Regions from separate parts of the Pantoea sp. X-Soil-OKNW-713 genome, predicted to be linked through region 2. Evidence: predicted binding sites of a transcription regulator. Region 2 holds the regulator's gene; each other region holds the start of a gene.
What was found. Region 2 encodes LexA, which represses DNA repair genes until DNA is damaged. Its sites were predicted from a motif close to TNCTGTATGTACATACAGNA; they were not measured.

Region 1: the regulator LexA is predicted to act here: its motif matches at 2,520-2,539, upstream of umuD (translesion error-prone DNA polymerase V autoproteolytic subunit).
Region 3: the regulator LexA is predicted to act here: its motif matches at 2,268-2,287, upstream of AC6I8R_RS06780 (DNA translocase FtsK 4TM domain-containing protein).
Region 4: the regulator LexA is predicted to act here: its motif matches at 2,353-2,372, upstream of rmuC (DNA recombination protein RmuC).

The regions. Positions count from the first base shown of each region.
Region 1 covers NZ_AP035995.1:1,777,077-1,781,399, forward strand. The annotation lists gene AC6I8R_RS08215 (membrane-bound PQQ-dependent dehydrogenase, glucose/quinate/shikimate family) at 1-2,020, shown strand, start outside; gene umuD (translesion error-prone DNA polymerase V autoproteolytic subunit) at 2,060-2,470, opposite strand; gene AC6I8R_RS08225 (glycoside hydrolase family 28 protein) at 2,606-3,952, opposite strand.
Region 2 covers NZ_AP035995.1:373,515-377,837, forward strand. The annotation lists gene plsB (glycerol-3-phosphate 1-O-acyltransferase PlsB) at 1-1,387, opposite strand, end outside; gene AC6I8R_RS01675 (diacylglycerol kinase) at 1,513-1,881, shown strand; gene lexA (transcriptional repressor LexA) at 1,987-2,601, shown strand; gene dinF (MATE family efflux transporter DinF) at 2,692-4,017, shown strand; gene AC6I8R_RS01690 (CsbD family protein) at 4,182-4,323, shown strand, end outside.
Region 3 covers NZ_AP035995.1:1,470,655-1,474,977, reverse strand. The annotation lists gene AC6I8R_RS06780 (DNA translocase FtsK 4TM domain-containing protein) at 1-2,206, opposite strand, end outside; gene lrp (leucine-responsive transcriptional regulator Lrp) at 2,326-2,820, opposite strand; gene trxB (thioredoxin-disulfide reductase) at 3,344-4,309, shown strand.
Region 4 covers NZ_AP035995.1:232,726-237,048, forward strand. The annotation lists gene udp (uridine phosphorylase) at 128-889, shown strand; gene AC6I8R_RS01055 (tetratricopeptide repeat protein) at 965-2,233, shown strand; gene rmuC (DNA recombination protein RmuC) at 2,416-3,930, shown strand; gene ubiE (bifunctional demethylmenaquinone methyltransferase/2-methoxy-6-polyprenyl-1,4-benzoquinol methylase UbiE) at 4,006-4,323, shown strand, end outside.

The DNA of each region.
Region 1 (4,323 bases), 1.4 Mb from region 2:
TGTGGCATTAATCGCCACCTTTATTGGTGGCTTCTTCCCGCATAACACCCTCTATAACCCGGAAGCCGTCTCTGCCGAGCCGTTGCAACCAACGGATAGCGATGCTTCCAAAGCGGGTCAGGACTGGCGCTATATCAGCCGCAACGCCAGTGGCACGCGCTTTGTGCCGCTCGATCAGGTCAACGCGGATAACGTTAAAGATTTGCAGGTGGCCTGGACTTATCACACCGGTCGCCGTCTGACAGGCAATGCGACGGGGGTCGATGAAAACACGCCGATTCAGATCGGTTCCGTGCTTTATACCTGTACGCCGGAAAACCTGATTGCCGCAGTGGATGCCGATACCGGCAAGCCAATCTGGAAATTCGATCCACATGCGCGCACCTATGAACACGTTACCTGCCGCAGCGTCGGGTATTACGACTACGACAGCGATGAAACCCTCAGTGCCGAGCAGAAAGCGGCGTATACCGATACGGCCTGCCGTCAGCGCATTATTGTTTCCACCGTTGATGCCCGTCTGATTGCGCTGGACGCGCATACCGGCGAGCTGTGCCCGAACATCGGCCAGAATGGCATGGTCAACCTGCAACAGGGGATGGGCGATACTGCCGACAGCCGTCGTTATCACCCGACCAGCGTGCCGGTGATTATGGGCCATCTGACAGTATTCGGTTCCTGGGTACGTGATATCACCGAAGATGAACCCTCCGGTGTGTTGCGTGCGTATGATGTGCGTGACGGTTCGCTGGCGTGGGCGTGGGATGTTGGCAACGTCGAAGGGGCGAAGCAGGGTGATGCACATTATACCCTCAGCACCCCGAACGTCTGGGCCATCCCGACTTACGATAAAGATCTCGGCCTGGTGTATGTCTCCACCGGTAACGGCCCACCAGATTACTGGGGCGGTAACCGTAATGCGGCGAAAGAGAAATACGGTTCGTCAGTGATTGCGCTGGATGTGAATACCGGCAAAACCAAATGGGTCTTCCAGACCGTCCATCACGATATCTGGGACTACGACTTACCGTCGCAGCCGGTGATGTACAACATGAAGAATGAGCAGGGCGAAGTGGTGCCTGCGCTGATTCAGACCAGCAAAATGGGTGAAATCTTCGTCCTGGATCGCCGCACCGGTAAGCCAGTGAGTAAAGTCGAAGAGAAACCGGTACCGACTTCTCCGGCAGCGCAGGAAGAACATCTGTCGCCGACCCAGCCGTTCTCAGTGGATATGCCAACTATCGGTCTGGAGCAACTGAACGAGAAGAAGATGTGGGGCGTCAGCATGTTTGACCAGCTCTACTGCCGCATTCTGTTCAAATCGGCGCTCTATTCCGGCATCTTCCAGCCGAACAGCGAGAAAACCTACCTGGAGTTCCCGGCGACTATGGGGGGCATGAACTGGGGTGGGGTGTCTATTGATGAAACTTCCGGCATTCTTTACGTCAATGATATCCGTCTGGGTATGCTGATGGCGCTGAAGAGTAAGGAAGAAGCGAAGGGGCAGAAAATCTCCCTGAACGAAGTACCGCAATGGGCTGGTACTATCCGTCCTCAGATCAGCGGGCCTTACGTTGGCGTGCGGATGGATAACTTCGCATCCTTCCTGCAAGTACCGTGTCAGCATCCGCCGTTTGGCACCATGACCGCCATCGATCTGCACAGTAAGAAAATCGTCTGGCAGGTGCCAATGGGCACGGTGGAAGACACCGGTCCTCTGGGGGTAAAAACCCATCTGCCGATGCCGGTAGGTATGCCAACGTTGGGCGGCCCGACCACCACCAAAAGCGGTTTAGTGTTCTTTGCCGGTAGCCAGGATAATTACCTGCGTGCGCTGGACAGCAAAACCGGTAAGGAAGTGTGGAAAGCGCGTCTGCCGGTGGGAGCGACTGCGTCACCGTTGATTTATCAGTCAGCGAAAACCGGTAAAGAGTACATCGTGATCTCGGCAGGCGGTGCGGCGCACTCGCCGGATGTCGGTGATTATCTGATTGCTTACGCCTTGCCAGACAAAGCGTAAGTCTGACAACGCCCGGCGATATAAGCCGGGCGTTGTCACTCAACGTGCCGCATAAATAATAAAAGTCACCACGCCAAAGATCTCCAGTTGTTCATCTTCTGCCGGGGTAATCGGCGCGTAGCGTGGGTTCATGGCGAGCAGTTGCACACGCGGAAACTGTTGTAACCGTTTAACCGTAAACTCGCCGTTAATGGCCGCCACCACAATATCGCCATGTTTCGCATCCAGCGCACTGTCGACCACCAGTAAATCCCCTTCACTGATATTCGCGTCGCGCATGGAATCCCCTTCCACCCGGACAAAATAGGTGGCGTTGGGATGGGCGACCAGATGCTTGTTCAGATCCAGCCTGCGCTCGACGTAATCTGCCGCCGGGGAGGGGAAACCGCAGTGGACTCGCTCAAGAAAGAGTGGCAATTGATGCGGCGGTGCACCGGGCATCGGACGCATCAAGAGAGGAGAGAAGGGATGAACTTTCATGGCGAATTCTCAATGATAAAACTGTACGCATATACAGTATTATTATCAGTCAATTCTGAGATCGCAATACGTTATCCCACCATTATTTTGTAAAACCCATAGATATCAATTAATTGGTGAGTTTTCCTCGTGTAATGTCACCGCCGGTCCCTCAGCCAGCGTTTTTCCTTTATTTGCGCTAACAGACACATGATCCAGCCTTGCGGTGACGTATCTGGCCTGCACCCCGTATTCAGCGGTGATGGCAATATGGTGCAGATTGACATCGGTGATCGGTGCTTCCGGCAATCCGCTCAATATCATGGCGTATTTGGCACCGGTTGCCGCCAGATGATTGACGGTGATACCTGAGATAAAAGGCGTGGTGGCCGTCACCGGCGCTGGCGTGATAGGGGCAACCAGTGAATGACCTGCCGCACCGGCCTGACCGGAGTAACTGTCGGTAACCAGCAGCGGTGTGGCAACATTTGTCATCGTCACATGGTCAACCAGGAATGGCCCAATCTTGTTGCCGCGATCGCGACCTGATTTCACGCGCAGCCCATTTTCGGCGCCGATAAATCTCACATGTGAAACCACCACGTTGCCGATACCGTTGATCGTCTCGCTACCCAGTGATATCCCATGTCCTTGTCTCATCACGGAATCCTGAACAGTGATATTTTCAGATTTTCCTCCGCTGCCCACGGTGATACCTGATTTGATGGCGATATGATCATCACCGGTACTGATGTCGGCGTGTTTTATCAGGATGTCTGTAGAAGAAACGATATCGATACCATCGGTATTCGGTGAGGTGATGGGGTTATCGACGGTCAGTTGATCAATATTCAGCTGATGGCTATTTCTGAGTACCAGGTTCCACATGGGGGAGTTGGTCAGCCGGATATGATGAATCTCTGAGGATGACACATTATTCATTTCCACCAGCCAGGGCCTGGGCATGCCATTTGCCAGAGGTATCCCTTTATATTTTGCTGTAAAAGCCTCCGGATGGCCGGACCTGACGGTATTGCGCAAATCGATCGCGGCTGGCCACCAGGCTTGCGCACCGTTGCCATCAATGGTCCCGCCACCCTCAATCGCCACATGACTGACACCATTGGCGAGGATGAATGCCTCATTCGGCTGTGTGGGCCTGCCAAGAAAGGCATCCACGAACTGGCGAGTATCGGGGGTGGCTTTCAGGGTAACGCCGTCGGGAATCACTAATCTCACGTTGCTTTTTAACGCGATCGGACCTGAAAGCCACACCCCTGACCCCAGTGTGACTTTACCTCCGCCTTTTTGCGCACACAGATCAATCGCTTGTTGAATGGCCCTGGTATTCAGCGTTACGCCATCGCCCTTGCCACCGAAATCAGCGGGGGAGCAAAGAAAGGGCGCGGCAGCGGCGCACAAGGGAGTCAGGCTTACGGCGACTAAAGCAAAACCGAACGTTGTTTTCTTCATGATATTGACGTCAATCCATAGAAATTAAGCACAGCCCATCAATGTAGCGTTGCCGACAAAAGCGGAGTAGAAGAAAGCCGCGTAGTGGGGGCGCGTTTTCTTGAGTATTTGTTTTTTCGATGTATTTATTCCGGGCAAATGCAAGCAAATATTGCGCGAGGTTATTTGCCATTGCCATTATCCGGCCACGCTGACTGGCAAAATCCTTATTCGCGTCTAGACTTAACCGCATTGATGTTCGCAGTCTGGTTACGGTGTTGACTATAAACTTGTTTATTTGTGGAGCGTTACCCATCGAAATACCATCCAGTCGGCAAACCCTCCCCGTTATACGTTTCTTATCCTGCACGCAACCCGCCTCCGAACATCGA
Region 2 (4,323 bases):
GATTGCGCAGCTTACGCAGGCCGCGCACCATCTGCATAAAGCCTTCTTTCTCTTTCGCTGCACCACGCAGTTCTTTGGCATAGGTGCCGACTTCCATCACATGTTCGTAGCCAATATAAATCGGCACGAAGGTGATAGGACGGCTACCGCCGCGCAGCAATGCCTGCAACGTCATCGACAGCGTGCCGGTTTTTGGTTCCAGCAAGCGGCCAGTACGTGAGCGCCCGCCTTCCACAAAGTATTCAACCGAATAGCCGCGATTAAACAACTCGCCCAGATATTCACGGAAGACCGTAGAGTAAAGCTTGTTGCCCTTGAAGGTACGGCGAATAAAGAACGCGCCAAGGCGACGGAAAATCGGCCCGGCGGGCCAGAAATTCAGGTTGATACCTGCGGCGATGTGCGGCGGCACCAGTCCCTGATGGTAGAGAACGTAGGAAAGCAGCAAGTAATCCATGTGGCTACGATGGCAGGGGACATAAACGATCTCATGTCCATCCTGTGCCAACTGGCGCACACGCTCGCCACCATTCACGTTGATCCCCTGATAGAGACGACTCCACATCCAACCCATCACGCGATCGGTGACGCGGATAGCTTCATACGAGAAGTCGGCAGCAATCTCTTCCATCAATTCGACGGCGTTTTGCTGTGCTTTCTCATGGGAAATCTTTTTGCTGCGCGCCTCATCTTCCACCGCTTTTTCAATCGCTTTCGATTGCAGCAGCTTATTAAACAGATCCTGACGGGCGGGCAAGCGCGGGCCAATCGCAGCCAGACGCTGGCGGGCAAAGTGGATCCGTGCCACGCGTGCCAGTTTCTGGGCTATCGACTTATCCGTACCGTGTTCGGTCGCCATCTGGCGCAGTGAAACGGTCGGCGAAAAGCGCACAAAGCTATCGCGACCATGCCAGAGAATGGCGAAGAATTTCTGCACACCGTTCAGAATACGCAGGTGAGGGGTGGATTCCCCCTGAACTTCACGTCCTGGTGCACGTCCAAACATCACCGATACTGGCAGCATCTGTACATCCAGTTCCGGGTTGCTGCGGTGCAGATCAAGGTAGTCATGAAACAGCTTTACGGACTCCAGATTCGGCACGAAATACGGGAAAACACGCGGTCCATCGTGGATAAACACATGTCGCGGCAACAATGAGCCGTCAATTTCCAGCGGTGCGAGCGGATCGGGCAGATCGTGTTTCAGACACTGCGAACGCAGTGTGAGGAGATCGGCCTTGGAGTCATAAGGCAGTACATACAGGATAGGCCGCGTCGGATCCAGTCCATGCTCGGACACGGGATCGGCGGGAATAGCCTTACTCTTTACCAAAATGGAGAGTGGTAAATTCAATAATTTATAATAAAGTTTACGCCAACCTGACATAGACAACTTCAAGCCTCTTGTTAGCAAAGCGCGGCAAGCATACCAGAATGCGCCGCGAAAATCTGTGGCTGCACCACTCCGGCTGCCCAGACATTGACGTCAAAACGAGTAAAGGGTTCAACGACATGGCAAATAACGTCACCGGTTTTCTCAGGATAGTGAAAGCAGCCGGTTATTCCTGGCAGGGATTGCGCGCTGCCTGGACACATGAAGCAGCGTTTCGCCAGGAAGCCATTGCCGCATTAGTGGCAATTATAGTGGCGTGCTGGCTGGATGTTGATGCTATTTCCCGCGTACTCATGATTGGTTCCGTGGTGCTGGTGGTCATTGTGGAGATCCTGAATAGCGCCATTGAAGCCGTGGTCGACCGCATTGGTCAGGAACGCCATCCGCTGGCTGGACGCGCGAAAGACATGGGATCGGCCGCCGTGTTGCTGGCTATTTTACTGGCGCTGTTTGTCTGGATCGCGCTGCTTTGGTCACATTTGCGATAAGGATTCCGGATTCATCAACTCGCTGATTTTTCCCTCAGTTTTGGTTTCCATTTCACCAATACCTGTATATACTCACAGCGACTGTATAAACAACCAGGGGGCGGGATGAAAGCGTTAACCAGCAGGCAGCAACAGGTCTATGATCTGATTCGCGACCATATTAACCAGACGGGCATGCCGCCAACGCGTGCGGAAATTGCTTCGCAGCTGGGCTTCCGCTCACCTAATGCGGCAGAAGAACACCTGAAAGCATTAGCGCGTAAAGGTGTTATTGAGATCGTTTCCGGCGCTTCGCGCGGCATTCGTTTATTAATGGAAGAAGAAGCCAGTGAGGGGCTGCCATTGGTTGGCCGTGTCGCTGCGGGTGAACCTTTGCTGGCGCAGGAGCACATTGAAGCGCACTACCAGGTCGATGCTAACCTGTTCAAACCCAGCGCTGATTTCCTGCTGCGTGTCAGCGGCATGTCGATGAAAGATATCGGCATTATGGATGGCGATCTGCTGGCGGTACACAAAACACAGGAAGTGCGTAACGGCCAGGTTGTCGTCGCACGTATCGATGACGAAGTCACGGTGAAGCGCTGGAAAAAGCAGGGCGCAATTGTGCAATTGCTGCCGGAAAACAGCGACTTCCAGCCGATTGTTGTCGATACCCGCGAACAATCCCTGACGGTCGAAGGGCTGGCGGTAGGTATTGTGCGCAACGGCGAGTGGCTCTGATACCTTGATTCCCCCCGCTACGGCAGCCTTCTGTGCTGCCGTGGTTTTATTCTCTGACAAGACGGTAGTGCAGCAAACCGGGACGGGCTGATGCAGCTGTTTTCCTCCTCTGACAAAGCACTCTGGCGGCTGGCGCTGCCTATGATTCTCTCCAATATCACTGTTCCGCTACTTGGCGTGGTTGATACCGCTGTCATTGGTCATCTCGATAGCCCCATTTATCTCGGCGGTGTGGCGGTTGGCACCACGGCGACCAGTTTCATCTTTATGTTGCTGCTGTTTTTACGTATGAGCACCACCGGGCTGACTGCTCAGGCATTTGGTGCTGGCAACAAAAAGGCACTGGCTCGGGCGCTTACCCAGCCTTTACTCATTGCCCTGGTGGCCGGTGTGCTGTTTATTTTGCTGCGCACGCCAGTCAGTAATCTGGCAGCGGTGCTGATGGGTGGCAGCCAGGAGGTCCAACAGCAGGCGCAATTGTTCATTCAGATTCGCTGGCTGAGCGCTCCCGCCACGCTGGCAAACCTGGTTATCCTCGGTTGGTTGTTGGGGGTGCAATATGCGCGTGCGCCAGTGGTGCTACTGGTGGTGGGGAATTTGGTCAATATCCTGTTGGATCTGGCGTTTGTATTGGGGCTGCATTGGGGCGTAGCAGGTGCCGCAGCAGCAACGGCACTGGCTGAATATACGACCCTTGCCGTCGGATTATGGATGGTGGCGCGTGTATTGAAGCTGCGCGGAATTGATTTGGCGATGCTGCGGGAGAGTTGGCGCGGTGATGCTGCTCGTCTGTTTCGCCTCAATCGCGACATTATGCTGCGCTCCTTCCTGCTACAAATCTGCTTTGCTTCCCTGACGATACTCGGTGCACGTATTGGCCCGGATGTGGTAGCGGTCAATGCGGTGCTGTTGATGTTTCTGACTTTCACCGCGTATGCACAGGATGGCTTTGCTTATGCGGTTGAAGCGTGTTCTGGTGAAGCCGTCGGTGCCAAAGATCGCAGTCGGCTATTGCTCATCTGGCATGCTGCCTGCCGTCAGGCGGGGTTGGTCGCGCTGCTGTTTGCGGCGATTTATGCGTTATTTGGCACCCATATCGTGGCCCTGCTGACTTCACTGGAAGCATTACGCGATGCGGCCGATCGCTATCTGCTATGGCAGGTGGTGATGCCGTTAGTGGGCGTGTGGTGCTACCTGTTGGATGGCATGTTTATTGGGGCAACGCGCGGCCGGGAAATGCGTAACAGCATGGCGCTGGCGGCGCTCGGTTATGGCCTGTCATTACTGACGCTTCCCTGGTTAGGTAATCATGGATTGTGGCTGGCGGTGACGGTGTTTCTGGCCGTGCGTGGAATAACACTCTGGTGGGTCTGGCGTCGTCACTGGCGTCATGACAGCTGGTTCGCAAACAGTTAACTATGATGCTTTGAATACAGAATAATCCGTAAGTGTGCTAACCATTCCGCAATGTCTACTATAATTATCCTTATCAGCGCGAATGAGTAGCGCTTTATGTTGGTTTTACCCGCTGAGCGTTGGGTATTCCACCACTATCACTCGACATAACATGGAGAAAGGTTATGAACAAAGACGAAGTGAGCGGAAACTGGAAACAATTCAAAGGGAAAGTGAAAGAAAAATGGGGCAAGCTGACGGATGACGATATGACGGTCATTGAAGGGAAACGCGATCAGCTTGTCGGGAAAATTCAGGAACGCTACG
Region 3 (4,323 bases), 1.1 Mb from region 2:
GACGATGCTTGTTCGGCAGTTCCAGACCAACATAAGGTTTGCCGGGAATCACCTCAACCACACGTACCGCCACCGCCGACAACGAGCGGGCCAGATCACGCGACAGGTTGGAAATACGCGCGGCTTTGACGCCAGGTGCGAGGTCCAACTCAAAGCGGGTGATGACCGGCCCCGGCGAGATACCGACGACCTCCGCCTTCACGCGGTAATCAGCAAGGCGCGCTTCTACCAATCGCGCCGTTTGCTCCAGCGCGAACATATCTACCGGCTCTTCTTCCGAGGGTGGTGGCGTCAGCAGATCCAGCGTGGGCAACGGCGTGGATGGACGCTCCAGCGGCTGTTCATGGCGCACCAGGAAGGGATGGAACAGGCTATCGTGTACCGATTTGGCCGGTTTCTCTTCTGCAACCGGTTCCGCTTCTTCAGCGGCTGACCACGGGCTGCTCTCTTCATCGAAGGACGGCATCACCTCCGGCTGCGGCGCAACCGGCTGCTGCCACTGTGCAGGCGCTGGAGCTTCAGGTTCTGGCGTGGCCGCAATGGTGAATAACGGTTCACTCGGGCTGTCATCCACCAGATCTTTCATCGGTGAGAAATCAAAGGCTGACGATGTGTCGAGATTAAATACCGGCCCTTCATCCGCTTCAGCTTCTTTTTCTGCACGGTAACGCTGTTGCTGCTGTTCAGCAAACTGACGCGCCAGTTGTGCCTGCTGCAACGCATCTTCGTCTTCCGCATCCGTGTGCCAACTTTCGCCATAACGCTGCTGCTGTTGAGACTGAAAAGCGTCACGCAATTGCGCTTCCTGTAACGCCGCAGCATCTTCTGCCGCAACAGGATCCAGCGCGGCGCTAGCCTGCTGTTCTGACTCTTTAGCTTTCTCTTCAGCCATCCGCTGTGACGGAAGCTTGATGCCATAAGAAGCCAGCTCACGGCGAGTGGGTAATTTCACCGGGTTCGGACGAGGCAGCTCCGGGCCAATACCCTGTTTAACCTGCGGGTTGTAATCACGCTCCGGCACCACATCGAAAGCAGGCGTATAAGGCGCACTGGAAGCAGCAACTTTTGCCGCTCCGGCGGCCAGCGCCACACTGGCGGTGGTATTGAGCGCGGAGGGTGCCTGCGCAGCATCCTGCCAGTTCCCCATCCTCGGGCCATCGTCCTCGTCGACCGGTGAGAACGGCGAGGTTTCCGCCGGCACTTCAAAACGGTACAACGGCGGCGCGGCGGGAGTTTCAGCCACCACCGGTGTTGTCGGAGCAGGAGGAACCGTGGCCACAGGCTGGACCGATTGCACCACCGGCTGCGGCGCAGCGGGCACAACCGCTGGCGACGTTGTCGGTGGTACTACGGGTTCCTGGCGAGCCGCTTCGCTGCTCACCGCAACCGCTGCTGCCGTAGCGGCACTGGCTTTCGCCAACAGGGGATCATCCCCGGCAGCATCAAGCGGTGCCTCATTCACCTTACGAGGTTTTGCCAGCAGCACATCATCGTCATCAGATGCAGCCGCACGCAACGCGGGTACAGCTTCATCGGCCGGCTCCTGCTCGTCCTCGTATTCATCTTCTTCCTGCCAGGGTTCATCCTGGCGGGAGCGATTGCTGGCAAATGTCAGCACCCCCATCACGACACCGCCGATTCTTTCGGCAATCGTTAACCATGACCAACCGGTGTAGAGGGTAATCCCTGCTGCCCAGACGCACAGCAGCGTTAAAGTGCCACCTGCGGAGCTGAACCAGGGTGCCATCGCGTTGCTGATCAGGCTGCCGATCACACCGCCGGAGGCGAAATACCAGATGTCGTCAGCGTTAAGCGCCGCCAGACCACAGGTGGTTACCACCAGCGCCAGCACGCCAATCAGACGCAGCCCCACCGCAAAGTAATCGATGTAGTCGTGACGATCGCGCTGACGGAAAGTAATCCAGCACAAGCCAATAATGACCGGAGGAATGGCATAGGCCATCACGCCGAAGATAAACAGCAAGGTGTCGGCTAGCCATGCACCGACGCTGCCACCCAGATTGTGGATAGGCTCGTGCCATGCCGTTTGCGACCAACTGGGATCGGAAGGGTTAAAACTGACCAAAGAAACCATCAGATAGATGGCAAACAGGGCCACAAGGATAAGCAACGCTTCAAGCAGCCGACGTCCGCTGCTCAGCGGTTGTAATGAAACGTCTTTGTCTTCTGTATATTCCTGGCTCAAGAGAACTCTCCAGGTGCCTGTAAATTAAGAAGGCAACAACGTCGGGCTGGCCCGACGCTGGTCCTGTATGAATTCACAGGAGTGTACCGAAATCCTGCACGCTTTGCACCTGCCCTGCGTTAACGGGTTTTGATCACCAGGCGATTGCTCTGTTTGACCTCTTCCATTACCACATAGGTGCGGGTGTCGTTTACGCCCGGCAGGCGCAGCAAGGTCTCACCCAACAGCTTGCGATATGCTGACATATCCGGCACACGGGTTTTCAGCAGATAGTCAAAGTCACCGGAAACGAGGTGACACTCTTGAGTTTCCTCAAGTTTTTGCACGGCGGCGTTAAATTGCTCAAACACATCTGGCGCGCCACGATTCAGAGTAATCTCAACAAATACCAGCAGCGAAGCATCGAGATAGTGCGGGTTGAGCTGTGCGGTATAGCCAAGAATGAAACCCTGACGTTCCAGGCGACGAACACGCTCAAGACACGGCGTCGGCGATAATCCAACACGTTTCGAAAGCTCGACATTGGAAATACGACCGTCTTTCTGCAATTCATTCAGAATGTTTCTGTCGATACGATCCAGATCTTTTCCGGGGCGCTTCTTATTGTCTACCATTATTATTGTCTCTCTTAATTCCTTCCCTTAACCTGCCACACCCTGAAAACATTCATTGCTCAGGGCCTTACTCGAAGTGAAGACGATAAGCCTGTGCAGTAATGCGACCATCCGTATGACGCATGTTGTCTGTCCACATCATGCGTCATTACCAATGTCAGACTGTTTAAATCTGGCGAAACAAACCAAAACAGGTATGAAATTCTGTTTTGTATCGCTAAATCTTCTTTGCTTCTGACAATGTTTTCGCAAATGCGCAGGCGATTGTCAAAGTAAAACATCCAAATTCAGTACAAGATGCCAGACAGAGTGCTGGGTTCCTGTTTTCTAATGAGATTTTTTATACAGCTGCACCACTAATTACCGAGCATTGCCCCCTTTTGGCGCAATCCGCGTGCAGAATTCCTTCTCATCGTCTACGCCGCTCGCAGCGATTGTTAACAAAATTGCTGAAGACTTTTTTTGCGGCGGCAATTTCCCTACAATCGCTAGCTATGTTGTCAGACAAAAAACTGAGGAACACATGAGTACGGCCAAACACAGTAAGCTGCTCATTCTGGGCTCCGGCCCTGCCGGTTACACCGCTGCAGTCTATGCCGCGCGCGCCAACCTGAATCCGGTATTGATTACCGGTCTGGAAAAAGGCGGTCAGCTCACCACCACCACTGAAGTGGAGAACTGGCCAGGCGACCCGCACGATCTGACAGGTCCATCGCTGATGGAACGCATGCACGAACATGCCGAAAAGTTTAATACCGAAATCATTTTCGACCATATTCACACGGTCGATTTGCAGAACCGTCCTTTCCGCCTGACCGGTGACAGCGGCGAGTACACCGCCGATGCGCTGATCATCGCGACCGGTGCTTCCGCCCGTTATCTCGGCTTGCCGTCAGAAGAAGCGTTTAAAGGTAAAGGCGTATCGGCCTGTGCAACCTGCGACGGTTTTTTCTATCGCAATCAGAAAGTCGCGGTCATCGGTGGCGGCAACACCGCCGTGGAGGAAGCGCTGTACCTGGCGAATATCGCTGCTGAGGTGCATCTGATTCACCGTCGTGACAGCTTCCGTGCCGAAAAAATCCTTATCGACCGCCTGATGGAAAAGGTACGCAACGGCAATATCGTGTTGCATACCGACCGTACGCTGGACGAAGTCGTGGGAGATCAGATGGGCGTAACCGGTCTGAAACTGTTGTCGACCAAAGGTGACGCTGCTGAATCGCTGGAAGTGGCCGGCCTGTTTGTCGCTATCGGCCACAGCCCCAACACCGCCATTTTTGAAGGCCAGTTAGCCCTGGAGAATGGTTACATCAAAGTTCAGTCTGGTCTGCATGGCAATGCGACCCAGACCAGCATCCCTGGCGTGTTTGCCGCGGGCGATGTGATGGACCATATCTATCGCCAGGCAATCACCTCAGCAGGCACCGGCTGTATGGCGGCGCTGGATGCAGAGCGTTACCTGGATGGTTTGGTTAAAAACGATAAGTAACTTGTTAATAACCT
Region 4 (4,323 bases), 140 kb from region 2:
GACTTAAATCACGAAAATATTTTCTGTTAATGTAACTTTCATTATTTATAGTGAAATTACTCACATATTTATCGCGTCTGCTGACGTAAAGTGGCGCGCATATCCCTATATCTACCAGGAGTCTGTTATGGCCCAGTCTGACGTTTTCCACCTTGGCATCACCAAAGCCAGCCTGAAAGGAGCCACACTGGCCATCGTTCCCGGTGACCCGGAGCGCGTGAAGAAAATTGCGGCGTTAATGGACAACCCGCAACATCTGGCGTCGCACCGTGAATTCACCACTTATCTGGCTGAACTGGAGGGCAAACCGGTGGTGGTGTGCTCCACCGGCATCGGCGGGCCGTCCACCTCAATTGCGGTCGAAGAACTGGCGCAACTCGGCGTCCGCACCTTCCTGCGCGTGGGCACCACCGGCGCGATTCAGCCGGGCATCAATGTCGGTGACGTGTTGGTCACCACTGCGTCAGTACGCCTGGACGGTGCCAGCCTGCATTTCGCACCGATGGAGTTCCCGGCAGTAGCCGATTTCACCTGCACCACGGCGCTGGTGGCGGCGGCGGAAGCCTGTGGCGCAAAAACCCATATCGGCATCACCGCGTCGTCAGATACCTTCTATCCCGGCCAGGAACGTTACGACACTTTTTCCGGGCGCGTGGTCAGCCGCTTCCAGGGTTCCATGAAAGAGTGGCAGCAGATGGGTGTCCTCAACTATGAGATGGAATCCGCTACACTGTTAACCATGTGCGCCAGCCAGGGGCTGCGAGCCGGTATGGTGGCGGGTGTCATCGTGAACCGTACGCAGAAGGAGATCCCGGATGCGGCGACCATGAAACAAACCGAAAGCGATGCGGTGAAAATTGTCGTTGAAGCTGCGCGCCGGTTAATGTAGCGCGCCCGGCAGCGGGCTAAGGTTCGCTGCCCGTTAAGGATGCGCGCAAGTTCAGCGGATTACTGAGAGTCTTTTATGCGCAAAACTGTTGCTGTTCAACGTCCGGCCTTTATGACCAACCCGGCAGCGATGCAATCCCGTGTCGAAGGTGCGGCCGCGCGCTTCCGTCAGGCGATGGCGGTGGCGGATTATCCCGCCGCCCGCCGCTGCTGTGAAGACGTGCTGCGTGTGATGCCACATAACATGCAGGTGTTAAGTGACTACGCGCTGACTTTGATGCGCACCGGTGATTACAACAAGTCCTACAAAACCTACCTGAAAATCTATCAAGCCTCCGCCGACCAGCGGGCACAGGCGTCTGAGACCTGGCTGGATGGCCTGACTGAAGTGTGCGGCTGGCTCAATAAAGCGGATGAAGTGGCGCGTTACGGGCTGGAATCGTTGCAGCAATCTGATGCGAAGTTCAGTACCGGGCAGAAGCACCCGCTCCCGGCTGAGGCACCACCGGCTTTTGATGCCAGCAAGCCCCAGGAAAATATCATCGCCTTTAGCCTGTATGGCAATCAGCCGCGATATTGCGAAACCCTGATTAAAAACGTTGAGGTAGCACGCGAACTCTACCCGGCCTGGACCTGTCGCGTTTATCTGGATGACAGCGTACCGCAGCATGTCTGGCAACGTTTGCAGCAGCCTGATGTGCAACTGGTCGACATGTCTGAGGAAAAAACGTTGTTCCCGACGTTGTGGCGTTTCCTGGTGATCGACGACCCCAGCGTCAAACGCTTCATCGTACGTGATGCCGACTCACTTCTTTCTGAACGTGAAGTGGCCGCAGTCGATGCCTGGCTGCATTCGCCTTACTGGTTCCATCATATGCGCGACTACTTTACCCACACCGAGTTGCTGCTGGCGGGGATGTGGGGAGGTTGTCATGGCGTATTCAGCCAGGTGGAACAACAGATGCGGGATTTCATCGCTGAGTATCAGGGCAGCGAACGTTTTACCGACCAGTACTTCCTGAAACGGGCGCTGTGGCCGACGGTACGCGATAGCATCCTTAATCATGACGATGTTTTTCGTTTTCATCATGCTCAGGCGTGGCCCGCACATCCTCCAATCCGCTGGCAGACGGACAAGTTCCACGTCGGCAGTAATGCCGGGTTTTCCAGCATGGCGGGGAAAGCCAGCGTGGTGGATGCCGAGTGGCAGCAGGTTGAACTCACCTGGGCAGGGCAAAGCTGGAGCTATCCGGCCAGAGTGCGCAACGGCGAATGGGAACTACCGATGCCATTTTTCCTGATAGAGGCGTGGAAAGCGGGTGAGTTAACGGTGCAGCTGGTATAAATTCCACATTCCGTAGCGGCGCGATTTATCGCGCAATACGTGCTTCGGTCGTAAATGCGCGATAAATCGCGCCGCTACGAATGTATGCTCAACGATCGTGGCAAACATCCGGCAGAATTGTCTGGACATTCATACAGTACGCCTCTACCTTTTCCCTCAGCGAGACGATCCGCGGGGGAATTATGGATCAGCAACTTATCATCATCAGTGGCGCATTGGCGTTGGCCGGTTTTGGCATCGGCTGGATTGTGGCGCAGATGCGAGCCGGTCATCAACAGGCCAGCTTCTTAACGGAGCGCCGCTTATCTGAAGAGGCGCAACTGCGTCAGCAGCAGCAACTGGAGCTGGCACAGCAGCAGGTGCAATTGCGCGAGCAGGAATTACGCCAGCTGCACGGTGCGTTGAGCGGTGCACAGGAGCGCCTGCAACAACTCGATTACTGGCGCGGCGAAAGCGAACAGCTCAGCCGTGAACTGCGCAATCAGCTGGAGGTGAACAGCGCGCAGGAAGCCGAATTGCGTGAAGTCACCATCCGCCTTGAAGAGACACGCTTTGCCGCTGAGGAGAAACAGCGTCTGCTGACCAACAGCGAACAGCGCCTGAGCGCCCAATTCGAAAATCTTGCCAATCGCATCTTCGAAAACAGCGGCCGTCGTGTTGATGAACAAAACCGCCAAAGCCTGAACAGCCTGATTGGGCCGCTGCGCGAGCAACTGGACGGATTTCGTCGTCAGGTGACAGACAGCTTCGGCCAGGAAGCGCGCGAACGTCACACGCTGGCGCATGAGATCCGTCAGCTGCAACAACTGAATGCGCAGATGGCGCAGGAAGCCATCAACCTTACCAAAGCCCTGAAAGGTGACAATAAAATCCAGGGGAACTGGGGCGAGGTAGTGCTTGGCCGGGTGCTGGAGGCTTCCGGCCTGCGCGAAGGCCATGAGTATGAAACCCAGGTCAGCGTGCAGCTGGAATCGCAGGGCAGGATGCAACCGGATGTGATCGTGCGTCTGCCGCAGGGCAAAGATGTGGTGATTGACGCCAAAATGACGCTCATCGCCTATGAGCGCTACTTCAATGCCGAGGATGAAGCCACGCGCGAGCAGGCGATTCAGGAGCACATCAACGCGGTGCGCGGTCATATTCGCCTGTTGGGGCGAAAAGATTATCAACAATTGCCCGGTTTACGCTCTCTGGATTATGTGTTGATGTTTATCCCGGTTGAACCGGCCTTTCTGCTGGCAATCGATCGTCAGCCGGAGCTGATCAGCGAAGCGTTGCAGCAGAACATCATGCTGGTCAGTCCCACGACGTTGCTGGTGGCGCTGCGCACCATCAACAACCTGTGGCGTTATGAGCATCAAAGTCGCAACGCCCAGCGTATTGCTGACCGCGCCGCGCGCTTGTACGACAAAATGCGGCTGTTTGTCGATGACATGAGCGGCATCGGTCACAACCTGGATAAAGCGCAGCAAAGTTATCATCTGGCGATGAAAAAGCTGGCGGAGGGGCGTGGCAATCTGATTGCGCAAAGTGAAGCCTTTCGTTCGCTGGGTGTGGAGATCAAGCGTCCGATTAATCCGCAGCTGGTGGCCCAGGCACAGCCGGAGGAGTCTGATAATGATTGGGCCGATGATGACCAGCCTGATGAAAAAACAACAGATTCTTCCGCCGCTTCCCTGCGCCGTATCAACGAATAACGCGCCGGTCGCGTGCCCGGCCAGCGCAACTCTGATACACTTCGCGAAGTATTGTTTGTGGAACAGGTAAAACCCATGGCAGATGAATCACAGCAGGAAACTACCCACTTTGGCTTTCAGACCGTCGCAAAAAGCGAAAAGGCAGATAAAGTCGCCGACGTGTTTCACTCCGTAGCGGCAAAATATGACCTGATGAACGATCTGATGTCGTTTGGCATCCATCGTGTCTGGAAGCGTTTCACCATCGACAGCAGCGGCGTTCGCCGTGGGCAGCGCGTGTTGGACCTCGCCGGTGGTACGGGCGATCTGACGGCAAAATTTTCCCGTCTGGTGGGCGAAACGGGCCAGGTGGTGCTGGCGGATATCAACAGCTCAATGCTGAAGATGGGCCGC